One region of the Lactobacillus sp. UMNPBX19 genome, then DNA from elsewhere that is predicted to be linked to it. Evidence: predicted binding sites of a transcription regulator. Region 1 holds the regulator's gene; the other holds the start of a gene.
What was found. The regulator Rex, encoded in region 1, represses fermentation and respiration genes when NADH is low (regulators of the CRP and FNR family bind a similar motif). The targets are predictions, from matches to a motif close to TTGTGAANTANTTCACAA.
Positions count from the first base shown of each region.

Region 2: a site for Rex is predicted at 6,688-6,705, ahead of CP370_RS05415 (alpha-hydroxy-acid oxidizing protein). Genes of this name have one in related genera too.

Region 1 is NZ_PCYR01000010.1:51,717-63,423, forward strand. Features, by position in the region: gene bglX (beta-glucosidase BglX) at 1-2,033, shown strand, start outside; gene CP370_RS04525 (sucrose-specific PTS transporter subunit IIBC) at 2,130-4,097, shown strand; gene CP370_RS04530 (sucrose-6-phosphate hydrolase) at 4,218-5,744, shown strand; gene CP370_RS04535 (ABC-F family ATP-binding cassette domain-containing protein) at 5,809-7,740, opposite strand; gene CP370_RS04540 (redox-sensing transcriptional repressor Rex) at 7,905-8,549, shown strand; gene CP370_RS04545 (TIGR00730 family Rossman fold protein) at 8,689-9,255, shown strand; gene CP370_RS10205 (PTS sugar transporter subunit IIC) at 9,377-9,502, shown strand; gene CP370_RS04555 (LytTR family DNA-binding domain-containing protein) at 9,662-10,120, shown strand; gene CP370_RS04560 (hypothetical protein) at 10,117-10,875, shown strand; gene CP370_RS09845 (hypothetical protein) at 11,064-11,216, opposite strand; gene groES (co-chaperone GroES) at 11,539-11,707, shown strand, end outside.
Region 2 is NZ_PCYR01000014.1:1,412-13,118, reverse strand. Features, by position in the region: gene CP370_RS05450 (serine hydrolase) at 1-238, shown strand, start outside; gene murQ (N-acetylmuramic acid 6-phosphate etherase) at 254-1,159, shown strand; partial or broken gene CP370_RS05440 (sulfite exporter TauE/SafE family protein) at 1,221-1,962, shown strand; gene CP370_RS05435 (aldo/keto reductase) at 2,059-2,898, opposite strand; gene nagB (glucosamine-6-phosphate deaminase) at 3,025-3,744, shown strand; gene CP370_RS05425 (deoxynucleoside kinase) at 3,965-4,615, shown strand; gene CP370_RS05420 (deoxynucleoside kinase) at 4,637-5,311, shown strand; gene CP370_RS05415 (alpha-hydroxy-acid oxidizing protein) at 5,368-6,606, opposite strand; gene CP370_RS05410 (NCS2 family permease) at 6,846-8,156, shown strand; partial or broken gene CP370_RS05405 (MerR family transcriptional regulator) at 8,243-8,977, opposite strand; gene CP370_RS05400 (NCS2 family permease) at 9,282-10,592, shown strand; gene CP370_RS05395 (nucleoside triphosphate pyrophosphohydrolase) at 10,603-10,902, shown strand; purine riboswitch at 10,986-11,083, shown strand; gene CP370_RS05390 (NCS2 family permease) at 11,166-11,707, shown strand, end outside.

The DNA.
Region 1 (11,707 bases):
GCAGAGTACAAAATCAACAAATGCAGAAGCAGCCACATCATATACCGATGCTGTTCATGTCAGATGTTATTTATGGCTTTAAAACTATCTTTCCAATTCCCTTAGGTTTAGGAAGTTCATGGAACCCAAAATTAGTAAAAAGAGCATACTCTGTTGCTGCCGAAGAAGCATCAGCATCGGGTAATCAAGTAGCATTTGCACCCATGGTAGATGTTGTGCATGATGCGAGATGGGGAAGAGTTTTAGAGTCGCCAGGTGAAGATCCATATTTAAATTCTGTTTACTCTGAAAATATGGTTGAAGGTTTGCAAGAAAATCTTGCAAATAAAACAGGTCAAGTAGCATGTATAAAGCACTACGCTGCTTATGGAGCCGTGGAAGCTGGACGGGAATACAATCAAGTTGATATGTCTTTAAGTAATTTATATCAAAATTTCTTGCCACCTTATAGAGCTGGCGTAAAAGCTGGGGCAGGAATGGTTATGACTGCATTAACAACTTTAAATGGGGTGCCCTCTACAGCAGATAATTGGTTGTTGTCAGATGTACTACGTAAAAAATGGAAATTCAACGGTATTATAATTTCTGATTATGCATCTATTTATGAATTAATTAAGCATGGTTTTGCACGAGATTCAACTGATGCTGCTTTAAAAGCTATGGATGCAGGCGTAGATATCGATATGAAATCTCCTTGTTATGCAAATGGCCTGCATGATTTGGTGACTAATGGAATGCTAGATGAAAGAAAAATAAATAATGCAGTTCTCAAAGTACTAAATTTAAAAAATCAATTAGGATTATTTGAAAAACCATGCTTTGGTGCGTCTGTTGAAAAAGAAAAAAATAGTATACTTACTCCTCAAAAACGTAAATTAGCACGAAAATTGGCTCAAGAATCATTAGTTTTAATTCAAAATAAAAATAGTATATTACCTCTGAAGAAAGATGCAAAAGTTGCTTTAATTGGTCCTTATGCCAATAGTCAAAAATTAATTGGTATGTGGGCAATTCATGGAAATTCAAGAGATACTGTAACAATAGCTGATGGATTAGGACAATATACTAATAATTTAACTGTAAATCATGGGACAGACTTGTGTCGTGATAAAGCACTATTAAAAAAGCTAGGTTTTTTAACAGAGAAAGATATTAATAAAATTGTATCTTCACCGGAAAAAGAAAGAATAAATATTCAGAATGCAATTAAAGCTGCAAAAGCAGCTGATACTATCGTTTTAACATTAGGTGAAGAAACATATGAAGCAGGAGAAGCTGGTGCTAAGACAAACTTAAATATTGCACCAAATCAATTGAAATTATTGGATAAATTATCTCAATTAAATAAACCAATAATTTTAGTACTCATTAGTGGGAGACCGTTAGTACTGACAAAAGTTAAAGATAAGGTCGATGTAATACTGGAAAGTTGGTTTCCTGGTACTGAAGGTGGAAATGCAATTGCAGATATACTATTTGGCAAGGTAAATCCTTCAGGAAGATTAACTATGAGCTTTCCATATGCTTCAGCTCAAGAGCCGTTGTATTACAATCATCTGTCTACAGGAAGACCAGAGAGTAACTCTCAACATGTTGGTAGATTTGTATCTAAGTACATTGATGCACCGGCTAAAGCTTTATATCCATTTGGCTATGGACTTTCGTATGGAAAAATAAAGTATTCAAATTTAACTATTTCTTCTGATCGACTATTTCTGGATAGGCCTATAAAAATTTCAATAGATATTGAGAATTTAAGTGATTATGATCGAAAAGAAACTATACAGTTATATATCCATCAAGAAACAGCGAGTATCGTTCAGCCAGTTAAGCGGTTAATAGATTTTACCAAGATTGCTATATCAGGTCATTCAAGTCAACATGTAGAATTTTATATAAATGCAAATCAATTGTCATTTTATGACAATATGGGCAGGTCCCATAAAGAAAGTAGCAAAATACATGTTTACGTTGGTACTAATGGAGTTCAGTTATTAGAAGGAAAATTTGATTTTATAAATAAAATGTCATAATTTTACATATTAGATGTAACAGAAATGTATTTAATCATATATGATAAGCGCTTACAATAATTGGCGTAAGGGATGTAAAAGAAATGGAGAAAGAAAATGTCTAGTAAAGAAAACCAAAAGATAGCTGAGGAGGTTATAGCCGCCATTGGTGGCAAAGAAAATATCGTTTCTTTAGCCCACTGTGCTACCAGATTAAGAATAGTTGTAAAAGACCGTGAAAAGGTAAATGAAAAAGCACTGGATAAAATTGATAAGGCAAAAGGATACTTTTTTACAGCTGGACAATATCAAATTATTTTTGGTACTGGTTTAGTAAATGATGTTTATGAAGCGGTAAAAGAAGAAGGCGTTTCTACAACATCTAAAGATGAGTTAAATGATGTAGCTGCAGAACAGTCGGGATGGTTTCAACGATCGATAAGAATGTTTGCAGATGTCTTTGTACCAATTATCCCTGCTTTAGTTGCAACAGGGCTTTTTATGGGGTTGCAAGGTTTATTAACACAACCATCTCTTTTAAAGATGATGGGAATGTCAGCTAAATCAATTCCCGTTCAATTTACTACTTACTTTAATATTTTGACTGGAACGGCTTTTAGTTTTTTACCAGTTTTAATTTGTTGGTCTGCATTTAGAGTTTTTGGTGGTAGTCCAATTTTGGGTATTTTACTGGGGTTAATGCTAGTTAATCCTGCTTTACCATCAGCATGGGATGTTGCCCAAGGGAAAGTTGCTCCATTAATGTTTTTTGGCTTTATTCCAGTTGCTGGCTATCAAGCTTCAGTTTTACCAGCTTTTATTTTAGGATTTATTGGAGCAAAAACTGAAAAGTGGATCCATAAACATGTTATCAGTTCTCTTGATTTAATCGTTACTCCATTTGCCACATTATTAGTTGGAAGTATTTTAGGATTACTTTGCGTTGGTCCAATCTTCAGAATTGTTGAGCAAGGCATTTTACATGCAGCAGAATGGATAGTTCAATTACCATTTGGATTAGGTGGACTGATCTGGGGAGCTGTTTGTCAGATGATTGTTGTTACTGGATTACACCATGCACTAAACTTAGTAGAAATCCAGTTATTAGCCAATACTCACTGGAATCCCGTAAATCCAATTGGATCCGCTGCTATTGCCGCACAAGCCGGAGCTGCCTTGGCTGTAGCTTTACGAATTCATTCAAATAAAATGAAACAAATTGCATATCCATCAACAATTTCAGCTTTACTAGGTATCACTGAACCAGCAATTTATGGTGTAAATATTAAATATATCAAACCATTCTTATTTGGCTGTATTGGTGGTGGTGTCGGTGGATTTCTTTCAAGTATTTTAAATTTGAAAGCTACTGGTATGTCAATAACTGTTATCCCAGGTATATTATTATTTTTGAATCAACAACTTCCATTATATATTTTAGTTTGTGTAGTTGGTTTTGGAGTGGCATTTGGGCTAACTTACGTTTATTATGGCAAACATGCATTTGATAGTAATGATAAAAATAGCCAAAAAGAAGATATAGAGAAAAAACAAAATACTTTTACACAAGAGCCTAGTCACGTATCAGACGAAGTAATAGATGCTCCTGTTAGTGGTAAAATTGAAGCTTTAAATTTAGTTTCTGATAAAGCTTTTGCTTCGGGAATGATGGGAAAAGGAATAGCTATTGAACCATCATCAAATAATATAGTTTCTCCTGTAAATGGAACAATTACTGTGGCTTATCCAACAGGTCATGCATATGGAGTTAAGTCAGATGATGGTGCGGAAATTCTCATTCATCTAGGTATAGATACAGTAAATCTAAAAGGAAAAGGCTTTAGCACTGTAGTAAAGCAGGGACAAAAGGTAAATAAGGGTGAATTGCTTGGAACATATGATTATAAAGAAATAGGCGAAAAAGGTTATGACAATATAGTTATAGTTTTGATTACCAACTCAAAGGATTATGCAGAAGTTGATCCAATTGCTTCTGGAGATGTTAAAGCACAACAAAAATTAATTGTTCTAACTGAACCTACAATGACTGCGCAAGTAAAAGGTACTGTGAATGAAATGAATTAATAAGTATTAAGTGCAAGAGAGCTAATTGTATCAGTACTTCCCCCCCTCTTTTTAGTTAGATACATTTAGCTTTCTTTTTTATCAAAATGAGTGCGTTAAAAATGATTAATAGAGTTAAAAATGATTAATAGAAGAAAACAATTTGAATACCTAGTTTCAAATCTAAAAGATATTCCTGAAGAAAATTTGCTCAAAGAAAAAAATAGTGTAAAAAGATCACCATATCATCAAAGAATTCATATTGAGAGCTTATTTGGCATGTTGGGTGATCCAAATGGTTTTTCATATTTTAATGGGTACTATCATTTATTTCACCAATGGTTTCCGATGAAATATAGTATGAATCCAAATTATTTTCAACAGGGATGGTTTCACTGGAAATCGAAAAATTTGGTTGATTGGAGACCGGTTGGCGAAGTAATGAACAATGATACTGTATTTGATAAGTATGGAGTATATTCAGGAAGTGCTATCCCAATCAATAATAAATTGTTCCTTATGTACAATGGTAATTCTTGGACTAATACTGATACAGATGATTGGCATAGAGTTCCGTGTCAATTAGGAGCCTACATGGACGAAAATGATAATGTAGCCAAAATGATGTATCCATTAATTAAAGGACCAATTTCTGGTTATACAGGTCACTTTCGAGATCCTAAAATTTTTAAGAAAAATGGTAAATATTATTCAATAATAGGCGTACAAACAAAAGCCAAAACTGGTACTGTCCTAATTTATGAAAGTCAGAATTTAAAAAGTTGGAACAAAGTTGGTGAGGTTAAAACTAATTTTGAAAAAAAAGGCTATATGTGGGAATGCCCAGATTATTTTGAACTAGATAATAAAGGAGTGCTGTTGTTTTGTCCGCAGGGATTGCAGAGCAAAGGAAATCAATTTTTAAATGCATTTCAAGCATGTTATGCCATTGGAAATAAATTGGATTTTAGAAACTTATATTTTAAAAGTAAAGAGTATGAAGAAATAGATTCAGGTTTTGATTTTTATGCGCCTCAGACCATGAGCACACCTGATGGAAGACGTATTTTAAGCGCATGGATGAGCATTATGAATTCAAATTCCCCACTAATTAAATATCATTATGATGGATGCTTAATTTTTCCAAGAGAATTATCAATAAGAAATGGCAAACTTATTCAAAAACCGGTAAATGAGATAATAAAATTATATACAACTGATTACATGGAGAATAAAATAATCAGTAAAAATCAGGAGATTGTTGCTGGCTTAATTAATTGTAGAGATATTAAATTTGATATTTTTACTAAAGATAATAATGCTATAAGTATAATTGACTTGTTCGCTAATAGAGAAAATACGAGTCATTTGCGTTTAGTTTTAGATAAGATAAAAAATAGATTTATAGTGCAAAGAATTAAAACTGGTATAGAATTTGAAGACGAATTTGGAACTGAAAGAAGCTGCAATCTGAAGGCTGAAAAATCTATTAGCATACGAATAATCCAGGATATATCATCTGCAGAGATATTTATTAACAATGGAGAAAATGTTTTTACAATGCGTGTATTTGTTCCTAAAGATCAATATCATATTTTTGTGAAAAATTTAAACGGAGAAGTGAAGGTTCAATATAAAATTCATCAATTAAGAGAAATGAATAGCTAATATATAAAATAAACATGAAAAAAGATCAAGATTTTCTATTTTTTGAGAATCTTGATCTTTTACTTTATTCAAATTCATCTAATGCTTCTAAGGCATTTTCCCAGTCATTATTTGCTTGCTCGAGTTGTTCTTGAACAGCAGATAATTTTTCTTGAAGTGGTCCGAGTTTTTCAAATGAAGCCGCAATATCAGGATTGGCCATTTCAGTTTGAATTTCTTGTTCTTCTGCTTCGAGCTTTTCAATTCGAGCCTCGGCATCGCTAACTGCACGTTCTAGTTTTCTCTTTTGAGAATCGCGTGCCTTTTGTTCTTGGTAAGACAGCTTACCCTTATTTTGACTAACCGAGGGGGTAGTTTCAGTTTCTGCTTTTTGTGCTTCCGCTTCTTGAACTGCAGCAGCTTGTTTAGCTTTTTCATCTAAGTAGTAAGAATAATTACCATTATAGATCTTAGCGTGACCATCACGAACTGAAATAATCTTATTAGCTAACTCGTTAATAAAGTAACGGTCGTGAGAAACAAAGAGAAGAGTGCCGTCATAAGTATTTAAGGCTTGTTCAAGCACTTCTTTTGCTTCAATATCTAAGTGGTTAGTTGGCTCGTCCATTAGCAAGAAGTTGTCTTTTTCAAGAGACAAAACAGTTAAAGTTAAACGAGCTTTTTGTCCACCAGATAATTGACCAACAGTCTTATCAATATCTTCAGCAGTAAATAAGAAGGAAGCTAAGATTGAGCGAACGTCTTTTTCTGGCATCGTCTTGTGACGATCCCAAATGGTATCAAGAACAGTCTTTGAAGGATCAAGACTTTGAAGTTCTTGGTCGTAATAACCAATGTCTAAACTAGCACCATACTTAATTGAACCATCTTTAGGTTCAAGTTTTTTCATAATTGTTTTAAGTAGGGTAGACTTACCAATTCCGTTTGGTCCGATAATTGCAACACGGTCATTTTTATTAACTTGAAAGTCAATGTCAGAAACCATTGTTTTATCTGGATAACCGATAGTTAAGTCTTTGGCAATTAAGACTTCTTTTCCTGAAGGACGGTCACTAGTAAAGTTAATACGAACTTTTTGCTTGTGCTTAGGTGGCTTAATTCGCTCCATCTTGTCTAAAGCCTTACGTCTACTCTGAGCACGTTTAGTAGTTGAAGCACGAACTAAGTTCTTTTGGATGAACTCTTCTTCTTTTTTGATCTTTTCTTGTTGCTTCTCATAGGCAGCTTCTTGCTGGTTATTCATCAATTCACGTTCTTTAACGTATTGACTATAGTTACCTTTAAAGGTAGTTAGTTTTCCAAAGTTTAATTCAAAGATTTGGTTAGCTAAGTGATCTAAGAAGTACTGGTCGTGAGAAACAGTGATAATTGCGCCTTGGTAGTTCTTCAAAAATGCTTCTAACCAATCTAAAGTATCTAAGTCAAGATAGTTAGTAGGTTCGTCTAGCAAGAGAACTGGTGGCTTTTGCAACAGTAATTTCACAAAAGCAAGGCGCGTTTTTTCACCACCGGAAAGAGTTCCGATAACTTTCTGCCAGGTATTTTCTTTAAAATTAAAACCGTTGAGAATGCTCTTAATTTCAGCTTGATAAGTAAAGCCGCCTTCTTGTTCAAAGTCGTATGCAAGCTGGTCATAGCGCTTGAGCAGGTCTTCATCTTCAGGATGTTCAGCAATTTGTTCCTGCATTTTAGTGATGCGCTTATTCTTTTCAATTAAATTATCAAAGACAGTAAGCATTTCATCCCAGATAGTCTTATCTTCATCTAGGGCATTTTCCTGGGCGATATAGCCGACTTTAAATCCCTTATTAATGGTAAATTGACCACTAGTAGGTTCTTGCTGGCCAGTCATAATCTTTAATAAGGTAGTTTTTCCGGCTCCGTTAGGACCAACCAGACCGATTCTGGCATTATCAGGAACAGAAAAAGAAATGTTACTGAAAATAGTATTGCCTCCGAAACGTTGTTCGAGGTCTTGAGCTTGTGCAATAATCATAGTTTGTTCTCCTAGAACTTATTTTAACATAGCAAATGTTTTAAATTTTATGAAAATATTATCTTTGTGAAAATTGTTTCTTGATTTATCCTTGAAGAATGCCTATTATTAGTTTGATTAGTAAATATTTCACATCTTTATTTTATGAAAGAAAGAGGCCTCTCATGGATGAAATTAAGATTCCTAAGGCTACCGCTAGACGCTTGCCACTTTATTACCGCTATTTGATTTTTTTAAATGATGAAGGAAAAGAAAAAGTATCTTCAACTGAACTTGCTGAAGCTGTTCAGGTAGATAGTGCTTCAATTCGTCGAGACTTTTCTTATTTTGGTGCTTTAGGTAAGCGTGGATACGGTTATGACGTTAAGAACTTACTTAATTTCTTTAAAAAGATTTTAAATCAAGATACCTTAACCAATGTTGCCTTGGTTGGTGTTGGTAACATGGGTCATGCGCTTTTAAATTATAACTTTAAGCGTACTAATAATATCAGAATTAGTGCCGCTTTTGACATTAATCCTGAAATTACTGGCACAATTATGTCAGGTGTGCCTGTTTATGACATGAGTGAGATGAAGAAGCAATTGCGTGAACAACAGATTACCATTGCTATTCTCTGTGTTCCCCAAACGGCAGCCCAAAAGACAGCGAATGAAATGTTTGACGCTGGAATTAAGGGAATTATGAACTTCACGCCGCTTCGTTTATCTGCTCCATCTAGTGTTCGGGTTCAAAATGTTGACTTAGCAACTGAACTGCAAACTTTAATTTACTTTTTGGATTCAGATAAAGATAAGAACAAAAAATAATTTACTATAATATAGTCCTTTTGCACAAGTTTAGGTAGGCTTGTGTATTTTTTATGCGCTTTTATTTGTAATTAAAGAGAAAATAATTTTAAGATAGATGAGATAGACAAAGTAATGAGATAGAAATCAGGTAGATAAAATGATTAAAAAACTTGCAGTATACTGTGGTGCCAGGGCTGGAAATCGTCCTGAATACACCAAGGCTGCCTATAATTTTGGTAAGAAAATGGCCGACCACCAAATTGAATTAGTCTATGGTGGCGGAAAGTTCGGCTTAATGCGGGCAGTTGCAGACGGTGTTTTAGAAAATGGTGGTATCGTCCACGGCATTATTACTGAAGAATTAAAGAATCGCGGAGCTGCTTACGACGAAGTACAGGATTTTCGTGTAGTACCTAATATGGATAAGCGAAAAGATACCATGATGAATCTAGCAGATGGAATGGTAGCTTTACCTGGGAGTATTGGAACTTTAGAAGAAATAAGTCAGGCTATTTCTTGGACCGCAATTGGTGACAATGCCAAGCCAGTAGCTTTTTATAATTATAAAGGTTTCTATGATTATCTAGATAAACTCCTTAAGCGAATGAATCAAGATGATTTTTTGGAGAATATCTATTTAGATGCAATTTATTTTGGAACCGATTTTGATAAAATTCTGCAATTTATGGAAGACTATCAAGCACCTGCTTATCGGAAGTATTAATAAAAGACTGACTAAGGTAGAGAAAAAGTATGAAATTAAAGCTGTCGCAGCAGCTCAAGTGGAAGATATTATTGAAAAAGATGCACCAGATTGTATCTTAATTGGACCATAAATTAAGTATATGGAAGACCATCTTAAGGAGGATGCAAGTAAGCACGATATACCCTTAGAAGCAATTAGGATGCAAGATTATGGCACAATGAATGGTAAAAATGTAATTGACCAAGCCGAGCGATTACTAGGTTAAAGCCTAAAAGAAGTATGAAACAAGATCCCCATCTTGATTCATACTTCTTTTTTTGACCACTTAGAACTATAAAATGACCACTTAGTTAATTTCACTAGATTTTAATCTTACATTCATGTTTAATATAATTATCGAAAATGAAACAAGGAAGTGAGAATTGTGAAAGTTAAGCTTGAACTTGATCCGGATCAGAAAGAAACAGAAATAACCATTCATGCTGGTCAGTTAACACCTGAAATAGAAAGAATCTATCAACAGCTTCAAATGGATTCAGATCATCCTGACCAAATTGAAGGAATGATGGACAACACTTCCTACTATTTAAGTATTAATGATATTTTGTTTTTTGAAACAGATGATAAGCAAGTAATGGCGCACACGACTAGGAATGCATATTTTGTTAAATATAAATTATATGAATTAGAAAACCTATTAGGTGGACAGTTCATGCGAATATCAAAATCGACAATTTTAAATTTAGATCAGATTTATGCTATTACTAAATCGATCTCTAATTGTCAGATTAAATTTCATGATTCATATAAGACAGTCTATGTTTCTAGACGATATTATCGAGATTTAAATGATAGATTAAAAGAGAGAAGGGTATTATCATGAGAAAGGCCAGTTTTGGAAGGGTTCTTTGGGGCTTAGGCCTGCTTGCAGCAGCAGCATTTTTAGTTTTAGATCAGTTGCATTTAATTCCAGTAGAATTAGGGTTCTGGACAATTTTTTGGACCGTAGTATTTGCGGCAACATTAATTACTTCCTTAATTAATAGAAGTTTAGGTGGGACAATTTTTTCAATTGCATTTTTATTAATTATCTATGCAAAGCCTCTTCATATTGAAAGTATTGTTCCTTGGACAGTGCTTTTAGCAGCATTTTTGGTTTGGGGAGGTTTAAGATTAATCTTCAAAAAAAGTTGGAAGCCAACTGTAATTATTAATGGTGAAAAAGTCAGTACTAATTGGTCTGACTTAAAGGCACCTCATAAATTTAAGGCTGAACATGTATTTTCTGATACAACAAGTTCAGATAATGGTGACAATATTGTAATTAGCGAAAAAATGTCTTCTACCTCACGTTATGTTCATTCACAGCATTTAGAGACAGTAACGATAAATGTTTCAATGGGAGACGTTAATGTCTACCTTGATTCAGCAAAACCAGCTGGGGATGAAGTGATTGCTAACGTGAATATGTCAATGGGAGAGCTAACCCTCTACATTCCAACGTCTTGGCGAGTAGACAATCAATTAAATCAAGGTTTTAATGATATTACTATTGATGGTGATCAACCAGCAGAGGGTCCAACCTTAGTGCTTCAAGGCCGCGCCAATGTGGGAGATATTACTGTTAAGAGAGTTTAATATATTATTGTTTCAATTTGAAAGAAAAATAAAAAAGAAGTAAACTATTTATAGCAAAAAAAAGAGAGAGCTACTGGTAATAGCTCTCTCAAAGCACAAGCCGCTAAAATGCGGTGGTAAAGTATCAAGACAAACTAAAAGCTGCTATCAACTGTCCCAAAAGTTATCAAGCGGCTTTTTAGTTTGCTCTATTTTTTCTTCCACAAGTCGTGGATAGACTTTATTAGTCTTTTTACAGCTTGCGCCAACTTGTTTGTATCATTTACTAGTTTTATTAAAGCTAGAACAATACAGTCTAAGAGACCAATAAAGATAAAGACAGCACCAAAAAAGGCTGTCATAAAGCAAAGTGTACCTCCCTTCAGTAAGACTCTGAACAACAGTTATTACACCATTGGCATCATCCTCTCAAACGAAAGTACCACCGCATATTTAACTTTTTGTGCTTGTTTAATTTTATCAAAAAATTACCAAAATTAATCTACATTTATGAGTAAATTAGCACTTTTTAGCACTCTGATGATAAAAGTGCTAATTTTTGTGTTTAAATACTTGCTTTTCTTTTATAAACAATGTACTATCGTAATTGTAAGTTAGCACTTATAATATATGAGTGCTAAGTAATATAATTATAGATTTAAATTATGTACAGGAGGGACTAACGTGTTACAACCAATCGGTGATCGCGTGATCGTTAAAGTAAAAGACGAAGAAGAAGAAAAAGTTGGAGGCATTGTCCTGGCTTCTAACGCTAAAGAAAAGCCTCAAATGGGCGAAATTATTGCCGTAGGAAATGGTAAGCGCAACGCAAATGGCGACTTAATTCCTATGT
Region 2 (11,707 bases), on a different contig from region 1:
AATTCTAAATTCATTAAAACATCAAACCGTAAGAAATAAATTAGTCGCTTATAGTAATCCGAAGTTTGAAACATTTAATAAAACTGGTGAACTTTTACATGAACAGCATGATATTGCTAGATTTAAATCACAAAATGAAGTAATTGATTGTTGCGTTTTAACAAACTATCAAAATCAAGAAGACTACGAAGGTATTTTAAACATGATTCAAAATATTGGAAAAATACTTACACAGTAGAAAGAAGTATTTACTATGGAAATCAAGAATTTAACTACAGAGCAACGTAATCCAGACACTATGCATATTGATTCAATGTCGACCTTAGATATGGTTAAAACAATTAATCAAGAAGATAAAAAAGTTGCTCTTGCGGTGGGAACACAAGATCAAAAAATTGCCCAGGCAATAGATGAAGCAGCTATTCGCTACCATGAAGGTGGACGTTTAATCTATATCGGGGCTGGAACAAGTGGACGTCTTGGTGTTTTAGACGCTGCTGAACTAGTTCCTACTTACGGAATCACTCCAGACCGAGCTATTGGGCTTATTGCTGGCGGCGAGGGAGCTATGTATGTAGCAGTCGAAGGAGCTGAAGATTCACAAAAATTAGCTAGAAAAGATTTAAATGCTCTAAAGTTAAATAAAAAAGACATAGTTTTAGGTCTTGCAGCTAGTGGACGTACACCCTATGTTATTGGCGGGCTTTCTTATGCTAATGAAGTTGGAGCTTTAACTATTTCTATTGCCTGTGTCAAAGATTCAGAAATAGGACGTTCTGCTGATATAGCAATTGAAGCTGTTGTTGGTCCTGAAGTAATAACTGGTTCGACCAGAATGAAAGCTGGAACTGCTCAAAAGATGATTTTAAATATGATTTCTACTGGGGTAATGATTAAACAAGGAAAAGTCTATGAAAACATTATGATTGATGTTAAACCAACAAATTCCAAATTAATTGACCGTGCCTGTCGAATTATTCAAGCAACTACCAACGTATCTATTGAAAAAGCTCTAGATACATTGAAAGAAACCAATAACGATGTTGGCCTAGCTATTATCATGCTTAAAAACAATCAAAGTCTTAGCCAAGCAAAAAATTTATTATTAGCTACAGACGGAAATGTTGCTGAAGTTTTAAACAAGAAACTTGCTAACTAAACGTAAGGAGCTTATAATACCTACCATTGTAATGTTTCCATCTACAAGGAGAGGTGAATTTATGAGTCCTTTTTTCTTATTTGTTTATTTAATTTTAGGTGGAATTTTAGGAGGCCTCCTATCAACAATCGCTAGCAACTTACCCAATACTTTTATCAGTTGGAATTCCACCCGTATATGCCAATACAACCAATGATGCTGCCTTAATTTGGACTGTAGTTGGTTCAACTGCATCATCCCTAAAAGAATTAAAAGGGTATTGGAAAGAAGTAAGTTTCTATTCAATCTTTACAATTGTTGGATCAGCTTTAGGATGTATGCTTTTAATACAATTTCCTGGGAAAATATTCGAAAAAATTGTTCCATTTTGTATCGCTTTTTCTGGTCTAATGATTTTATTCAGTGGGGAAATTCATCTGGAAAAAGATGGTAATAACCGGCTTCTTCAGATTATATCTTTACTTTGCCTAGTGATTACTGGTATCTATGCGGGATATTTTGGAGCAGCAAGTGGCGTTTTAATGCTCGTTATCTTGAACGCCATTAGTGATGACGATTTTTTAACAGTTAATGCTATGAAAAATATAATTGGGGCTCTTTCAAACTTAGTTGCCCTAATCATCTATATGTTTATTGCAAAAATTTATTGGGATTCCGCCATTCCATTGGCTATTGGTGCCTTAATTGGGAGTTATTTCGGTCCTCGCATCATGCGTCATATTCCCGTTAAAGTTATTCGCTTTGGAATTGCCGTTTTAGCTCTTATCCAAGCAGCTTACTTTGCTTATACTGCATATAGATAAAACAGTTCTAACTCATTTGTAATACGTAAAAAGCTCTACCTTTACGCAGGTAGAGCTTTTTCAGTTACTTTTAAATAATTTTCTTTCATTTCACCCTTATATCATCGCAAGTGGCTTTTTTTCAGTCGGCTGCGGAAAGTCATTATCAATTAGTTTTATTTCATCGGGAGTCAATTTAATATTCTTAGCAGCAATATTTTCTTTCATGTGTTTAACATTGCCTGCTTTTGGAATAGATAAAATATTTCCATTTCTCAAAGTCCAAGCGAGCATCACTTGATGGGGCGTTACATGGTGAGCGCGAGCAACAATCTTAAGATTATTAGTAATTCTGATTGAATCACCCTTACCTGAATTAAATGGAGAATATCCGATAAAGCCAACGCCGTTCTTTTCTTGCCAAGGTAAGACGTCGTACTCTACCCCTCGCTCAGAGAGATTATATAGATCTTCATTAGCAAAACAGTCTTTTCCGCCAGGAACGCTAAATAGTTCTTCTAAATCAGCCACATCAAAATTTGACACACCCCAATGACGAATTAGTCCTTCTTTTTGTAATTCTTTAAGTCCCCGAACCGTTTCAGATAAACGCTTGTCTCCCCGCCAGTGGAGTAAATATAAATCTAAATAATCAGTTCCTAATCTTTTTAAGCTTTTTTCTAAGCTTTGCCGCTCTAATTCTGGAGAAGCATGATATGGATAAAATTTCGAAATTAAAAAGATTTTTCTTCGGTCATATCCTCTAATTGCCTCGCCAATTAGCTTTTCACTTTTTCCTTCACCATACATTTCCGCAGTATCTATTACTTTAATTCCATGATCTAAGCCATAGCGAAGGGCAGCAAGTTCATCTTTTTTCTTTGAAGCGTATTCGCCGATTCCCCAAGTTCCCATACCTAAACCTGATAAATTACTTTCCTGAAAACTCTTCTCCATCTCTTCTCACCTCACCTAAATTTTACCGCAGAAAAAAATAAAATTAAAAATGTTAGCGGTTTAATTTGACTAGACCAATTTTATATTTTATAATGGACTAGACCAATGAATGAGGAGGTATATATTATGAAAATCATCGTAACTAAAGATAATATTGAAGGCGGCACTAAGGCATTTGAAATTATTAAAAAGGGAATGGAAGATGGCGATAAAGTTTTAGGCTTAGCAACTGGTTCTTCCCCAATCCCAATGTATGACGATATGTGTGACAGTAACCTAGACTTCTCTGATATGACTAGTATCAACTTAGATGAATACTATGGCTTAAATCCAGATAATGATCAAAGTTATCACTACTTCATGCAAAAGCACTTATTTGATAAGAAGCCATTTAAGCATTCTTATATTCCAAATGGAATGGCCAAGGATATCGATGAAGAAGTTGATCGTTATAACGACATTATTGCTGCTAATCCTATTGATATCCAAATCCTCGGTATCGGTAGAAATGGCCATATCGCTTTTAACGAACCAGGCACTCCATTTGGCAGTTTAACTCATAAAGTTCAATTAACTGAGAGTACTATTAAAGCTAATTCACGTTTCTTTGATAACGAAGATGAAGTTCCTCGTCAAGCCATTTGTATGGGAATTAAATCCATTATGCAAAGTAAGAAGATTGTTTTACTTGCATTTGGCGAATCAAAACAAGATGCAGTTAAAGCCTTAGTTGAAGGCCCTGTTACTGAAGAAGTGCCAGCATCTATCTTACAAGATCACCCAGATGTAACAGTTATTTGTGATGAAGTTGCTGCCGCAAAACTTGATCCAAAATATAGAAACTAATCCTCATTAGTCAGACCGTTTACTTGAACGAATTAATCTTTTTAGATTAGTTCGTTTTTTATTTGATTGAATGAAATTAGTAGCATTCTTTTCTCCTTAATCTATATTTTTTCAGATCTACTCTTGACTTTTTCACCTAATTCTTTTTTTAAAAATAGCTTGCCTACCTACCAGATATTGAATTACACTATTAAAGCAAACTATATATTGTAGAAAGAACGTGATGACAGTTATTGTATTGAGCGGGCCCATTGGAGCCGGAAAATCCAGTTTAACCAGTCTTCTTGCCGAACATTTAGGCACTCAAGCCTTTTATGAGGGTGTAGATAACAATCCAATTTTGCCACTTTATTATAAAGATATGGCTCACTATACTTTTCTTTTAAACACTTATCTTTTAAACCATCGTTTGGCTCAAATTAACCAAGCTATTCGCGATCATAACAGCGTGTCCGATCGTTCCATTTATGAAGATGCCCTATTTTTCAAAATGAATGTTGACAGTGGTATTGCTGATCCTACGGAATTCAAGATTTATGATAGTTTACTTGAGAATATGATGGAGCAAGCACCTGGTAATCCAAGTAAAAAACCAGATCTTTTAATTTACATTCATGTTTCTCTTGATACTATGCTTCACCGAATTCAAAAACGTGGTCGTAAGTTTGAACAATTGTCAACCGATCCAAGTTTAAAAGATTACTATGCTCGCCTTTTATCATATTATGAGCCTTGGTACGAAAAATATAATGCATCCCCTAAGATGATGATTGATGGTGATAAATACGACTTTGTTGCCAATGAAGATGCACGAAAGAAAGTTATCAGCACAATCGATCAGAAACTTATTGATATAGGTAATTTGAACTAGTTAACGAATAGAAGGAACGTGATGACAGTTATTGTATTAAGCGGGCCCATTGGAGCCGGAAAATCCAGTCTAACAGGTATCTTATCTAAATATTTGGGTACTAATCCCTTTTATGAAAGTGTAGATGACAATCCTGTTTTGCCATTATTCTATGAAAACCCTAAAAAATATGCCTTTTTACTGCAAGTTTATTTCTTAAATACTCGTTTTCAAAGTATTAAGTCAGCCTTAACTGATGATAATAATGTACTTGACCGTTCTATCTACGAGGATGCTCTTTTCTTCCAAATGAATGCAGATATTGGGCGTGCTACTCCAGAAGAAGTCGACACTTACTATGAGCTCTTGCACAATATGATGAGTGAACTAGATCGGATGCCTAAGAAGAATCCTGATCTCCTTGTTCATATCGATGTCTCATACGATACAATGCTCAAGAGAATTCAAAAACGCGGTCGTAACTATGAACAATTAAGTTACGATCCAACTCTAGAAGATTACTACAAGCGTCTACTTCGTTATTACAAACCTTGGTATGAGAAGTATGACTATTCACCAAAAATGACTATTGACGGTGATAAACTTGATTTCATGGCAAGTGAAGAAGATCGTCAAGAAGTCCTAAATCAAATTGTGGCTAAGCTCAAAGAAATGGGTAAACTTGAAGACGACTGGAAACCTAATTTAGTTAAATAAAGCAAAACTGCGATCTATACTGGACCGCAGTTTTTTCATATATTCACATCATTAAACTAATGTCTTGAAGCGCCGCTTACTGCATCTGCCGCTTCACCTGTTAATTGATTTTCTTTAGTAACAGGATATGGCTTCATCACACTCTTACTCGTTGAAGAAATTCCCCAATCAGCAGTGTAATCAACATGATCAATTTTTGCATGTTTAATATCTTCAATTGTCTTACAACCAGTTAATTGCATATCAATTAACAATTCCTTATTTAATTGCTCAATAACTGATTGAACACCTTGTGCACCACCAAGTGCTAAGCCATATAAGAATGGACGGCCAATACCGACTAAGTCTGCACCTAATGCTAATGCCTTAAAGACATGTGATCCGCGACGAACGCCACCATCAAGAATAATTGGAACGGGGTGATCACAACTCTTCACAGCCTTTGCGATTTCAGGCAAAACATCAATTGTAGCAGGAGCACCATCAACTTCACGGCCTCCGTGGTTAGAAACTACGATTCCGTCTGCACCTGCACCAATTGCAAGCATAGCATCTTCAGCGCATTCAACGCCTTTAACAATTACAGGTACATCTGCAATTTCCTTAATCTTGCGAATATCATCTGGTCCAATATTTTGAGCAGACGAAGCATACATTTGAGCAACGCTTTGTCCCTCTCCTTTTCCACCAGTCCATTCATTAAAGAATGCAAGTGGAACAGGATAAGTAAAGTTAGTCCGTAAATTGGCCTCACGGTAGCCACTAACTAGTGCATCTACAGTTAAGAAGAAACCAGTAAAACCGGCTTTAACTGATTCTTCAATCACCATCTTATTGAAGTCCCAGTTCTTGCTCAAATATAATTGCATAAAACGAGGCGAGTCGCCGACTGCGCTTTGCACATCTTGAACACTCTTATTCGCATAAGTACTCATCCCAAATAAAGCGCCAGCAGCCTTTGCACCTTTAGCTGTATCCACTTCTGCTTCTGCATTTGCAATACCATGGCAGGCAATTGGACAAATCATGACCGGTGTCTTTAACTTCATCCCTAAAAATTCAGTATTTAATTTCGGATCTTGCATTCCAGTTAAAGCACGAGGAACAATTTGAAAATGATTAAATGCCTGCGTATTATTCCGCCAAGTCCATTCATTTTCAGCACCACTAGCTATGTAGTAATAGGCTGCTTCTGGTATTACGTACTTTGCTTCGTTTTCTAGTTCATCCAAGTTAACCATGTGTAGCTTTTCTTCTCTAGTACTTTGTGGAAAGCCCTTATAGTAAGTTGTCATTGATATTTCCTCCAATCATTAAGTAGGTTTCTATACACCTTAATTTTAGAACGATTTCATCAATTTATTAAATAAAAGCTCTTATGAAATAATTCACTATCTCTTATACGATTTACTTTCAGAAAGTTTTTACAACCTTTTATCGCTAAAATTCGCGTTTACATTTATTTATGGGAATGCTACACTATAAAAGTTGCTTATTTAAAGCTTAAAAGCGAACATTATGTCTGGAGAACAAAATGAATTTTATAAAAAACTACTTTCATTTAGAAAAGTTAGGAACTAATGTTAGAACTGAATTTATTGCTGGGTTAACTACTTTTATTAGTATGTCATATATTCTTTTCGTTAACCCTAGCGTTCTTGGCGCTAGCGGAATGAATACCGGAGCTGTCTTTACCGCTACTGCTTTAGCAGCTGCTCTTGGTACAGCAATCATGGGAATTGTGGCTAACTACCCGATCGGTGAAGCACCTGCTTTAGGTATTAACGCATTCTTTGCTTACACAGTATGTATTGGCATGAAAGTATCCTGGGAAACTGCCTTAGCTAGTGTTTTTGTTGCATCAATTATCTTTATTTTAATTACCTTATTTAAGCTAAGAGAAAAGATTATTGATTCAATTCCTTCAGACTTAAAATTTGCCATTTCTTCTGGTATTGGTTTATTTATCGCCTTTCTTGGATTACAAAACGGTGGCTTAATCGTTGCTAATAAATCAACTTTAGTTGGTTTAGGATCACTTCATAATCCACTCGTTTGGATTACTATTTTTGGTTTAATTGTTACAGTAATCTTGATGATCTTAGGCGTTCCAGGTGCTATTTTTATTGGAATGATTGCCGCATCAATCTTTGGCATTTGTACTGGTCAAATTGCTGTACCACATAAGTTCATTTCTTTAGCACCAAGTCTTGCACCTACCTTTGGTCAAGCCGTTTTCCACGTTAAAGACATTAATTCTCTCCAAATGTGGGTTGTTGTTTTAACTTTCTTACTTGTTACATTCTTTGATACTGCTGGTACCTTAATTGGTCTTGCTCAACAAGCTGGCTTTATGAAGAACAACAAAATGCCACGTGTTGGTAAAGCATTAGCCGCTGATTCAACTGCTATGATGTTTGGTTCAATCTTCGGTACTTCACCAGTTGGTGCCTTTGTCGAATCAAGTGCTGGTATTGCTGTTGGTGGTCGCTCAGGTTTAACCGCTGTCTTTGTAGCCATTTTCTTCTTGATCTCAATGATTTTTAGTCCACTACTTGGTGTCTTTACTACACAAGTAACTGCTCCTGCGTTAATAATCGTCGGAGTTTTAATGGCACAAAATACCGCACATATTCACTGGAACAAGTTAGAAATTGCCGTACCTGCATTTTTAATCTTACTTGGTATGCCTCTTACTTACTCAATTTCCGACGGTTTGGCATTAGGAATGATTACTTACCCAATTTGTATGGTTTCTGCAAAGCGTGGTAAAGAAGTTAGCCCAATGATGTGGGTACTGTTTGTAGTATTTATCATCTTCTTATGGGTATTGAATTTTAAATAGATTAAAACTCAAGAAAAAAGCTCGTGCTGATGCACGAGCTTTTTTAGGTTAATCAAAAAATTTTCTGTCAATTTTGAATATTGTTTTTACTCCCTACTAATTTCCAAACAATAAGATCTTTTACCACATCTTGGACAAGTCAATTTTCTAAACTTAGGCGTATGTGGCGCTAAATTAAATGCTAGAAATGATGGTATAAATATATCTCCGCAATTAGGACAAACGTATTCAACATTGTCATAGTAATATCGCGACAATCCCAATGCCATCATAAAAATAATAACTACTAGTGCAAGAACTTCAATTACAAAGCTAGTTATCTGGTTTAGATGATATAAATAAAATGCTATGCCGATCCCTAATATTTCAATTATTGACAAAAGCCCTCCAAAAACTAACATCTTATCTCTTAAAGCTGAAAGTCTATTTTCTTTTCTCATAATATCTGTAATGCCAGAGTGATTGGTTAATACAGCACGCGACAACTTTATTTTTTGCAAATGTTTTATTTATGCTTGTTTTTTACTTATCTCATCCATTTTCCGCTGATTATCCTGGTATTGTTCTTTAAGCAATAACTCCAGTGACTGATTCCCATGCTCATCTTGAATGAGTATTTTTATTTGTTTCAATGAAAATCCCAATTCTTTTAGAAAAAGAATTAATTCAAGCTGTCTTATCTGATCTTTTTCATAAAAACGATAGCCATTTCTTTCAGTATAAGCTGGCCTCACTAGATCTTTTTCCTCATAAAACCTTAAAGTCCGTGTACTCACTTGTAATTTCTTGGCTGCTTCTCCGATGGTATATCTTTCTGACATTACTTTCACCTCGCAGATTTAAGATATCAATTGACGTAAGGTTAAGGTCAACTTCTAAATTATAAAATATTCTATTTCCTTGGAAATATTGTTCGGCTTTTAAACCAATTTTCTTATTTTTGTACCTATTATTCTATATTTTTTTGATTTAATCGAATAATTATAGTTTTTATTCTTGAAATAGTTAATAATTTAGATATAATTTTAGTTGAAGATTCGCTTTTAAGTGATTAAACCCATAAATTAATCATTTAAAATTATATTTTCCTTTAAAATCCGAACATTACCATTCTTGGAGGGCTACATGAATTCAATTGGTAAATTTTTCCATTTAAATGAAAACCATACTTCATTTAAAACTGAGTTTTTAGCTGGATTGACTACTTTTGTCAGCATGTCTTACATTCTGTTTGTTAACCCAGCTGTTTTAGGAGCAAGCGGCATGAACAAAGGAGCGCTGTTTACCGCGACTGCCTTATCCGCTGCTTTCACGTGTATTGTAATGGGATTAGTTGCCAATTACCCTATTGCTTCTGCACCAACCTTAGGACTTAACGCATTCTTCACCTACACCGTCTGCTTAGGAATGCATGTTAAGTGGCAAACTGCGTTAGCTGCTGTTTTTGTCGCTTCGATTCTTTTCATCTTGTTAACTGTATTTAAAGTACGTGAGATGATTATCGATGCCATCCCTAGTGACATTAAATATGCGATCTCAGCTGGTATCGGTTTATTTATTGCCTTTATCGGTCTACAAGGTGGTAATTTAATTAGCAAGAGTGATTCTACCTTAGTTACTGTTGGTGCTTTGAACAATCCACTTGTTTGGATCACAATTTTTGGTTTAGTTGTAACTATTTTCTTAATGATCGCCAGAGTTCCTGGGGCCATCTTTATCGGAATGATCGTGGCTGCTGTCTTTGGGATTATAATTGGTCAAATTCCAATGCCTAAGGCCTTTATTTCAGGCGTTCCAAGTCTTTCACCAATTTTTGGTCAAGCTGTTTTCCATATTAGCGACATTAATACTGTACAAATGTGGATCGTTGTCTTCACTTTCTTACTGGTTACTTTCTTTGACACTACTGGTACTTTAATCGGACTTGTTCAACAAGCAGGTCTTATGAAAGACAACAAAATGCCACGTGCCGGTGAAGCTCTAGCAGCTGACTCATCTGGTATGTTAGTTGGTTCTGTTCTTGGTACTTCACCAGTTGGTGCCTTTGTTGAATCAAGTGCTGGTATTGCAGTTGGTGGTAGAACCGGTTTAACTGCTGTCTGGGTTGGTATTTTCTTCTTAATCTCAACCATCTTCAGCCCAATCTTAAGTGTCTTTACCACTCAAGTAACTGCTCCTGCTTTAATCATCGTTGGGGTATTAATGGCTGAAAACTTAGCACATGTACACTGGACTGATCTTGAAATTGCAATTCCTTGTTTCTTAATCGCACTCGGTATGCCTCTTACCTACTCAATTTCAGATGGTCTTGGCTGGGGCTTAATTATTTACCCAGTATCAATGCTTGCTGCTAAGAGATTCAAAGAAATTACGCCAATGATGTGGATCTTATTCTTTGTCTTCGTCATTTACTTCGTTGTTCTAAATATAAAATAGAGATTACAAAATGAAAAAACTAGTTAGAGACAAAATTCCTGGATTCGCTACCTACGCATCTTATCGTCAACTTAAACCTGAAGAACGAGAAGATGCCTTAAAAAATAAAATCGTCGAAGAAGCTAATGAAGTTAAAGCTGCGCCTGATGATCAAAATCTCCTTGAAGAATTAGCTGATGTTTACACAGTGTTAGAAGCATTTTTAGATTTTAAAAATATTAGTAAAGAAGAATTACTAAAGCAAGTAAAAGCAAAGAAAGCTGAAAAAGGTGGCTTTACCAAATTCCTTTTGATGAATACTGATAAATAAGTATTAGAGTAAAAAGAGCTGTATGCTCTTTTTATTTTGAAATCATCTATCTCCATTTGCGTATACGATAAATTTCTGCTAGAATACTTAACAATCAAGTTATCTATATATCGTCGAAATAAGGTCGACAGTATCTACCCTGAGCCATAAATTCAGGACTATAGGTATCAGACGTCATAAATTTGCTTTAAAGGACATCTTTTACCCATGGCTTTTTGGGTAAACTTGTCCTTTTTTCATTTTTATTTTATGTTGGAGAAATGATGCAATTTTTAGATAAAGTCTTTCATTTAGAGGATGCACATACTAATGTCAAACGCGAATTAATCGCTGCTCTTACCACGTTTGTTTCATTGTCATACATCCTTTTTGTTAACCCTAATATTTTAAGTGCAGCTGGTATTAATAAAGGCGCTGCTTTCACTGTTACTGCAATCGCAACTGCAATTGGTTGTTTCTTGATGGGATTTATTGCAAATTATCCTATTGCCTTAGCACCAACACTTGGTAGTGCGGCCTTTTTCTCATATAACGTTGTTATCGGGATGCATATCAATTGGCAAACTGCTCTAGCTAGTGTGTTAGTAGCTTCAATTTTATTCATTTTGATTACTGTTTTAAAACTTCGTGAAAAAGTTGTTGATGCAATTCCTCAAGATTTAAAATATGCAATTTCTGCTGGTATTGGCTTGTTCATTGCTTTTATTGGATTGCAAAATGGTAAATTGATCGTCGACAATAAATCATCTCTTGTTGGTCTTGGTTCATTTAACAATCCAGCAGTTTGGATCACCCTATTTGGTTT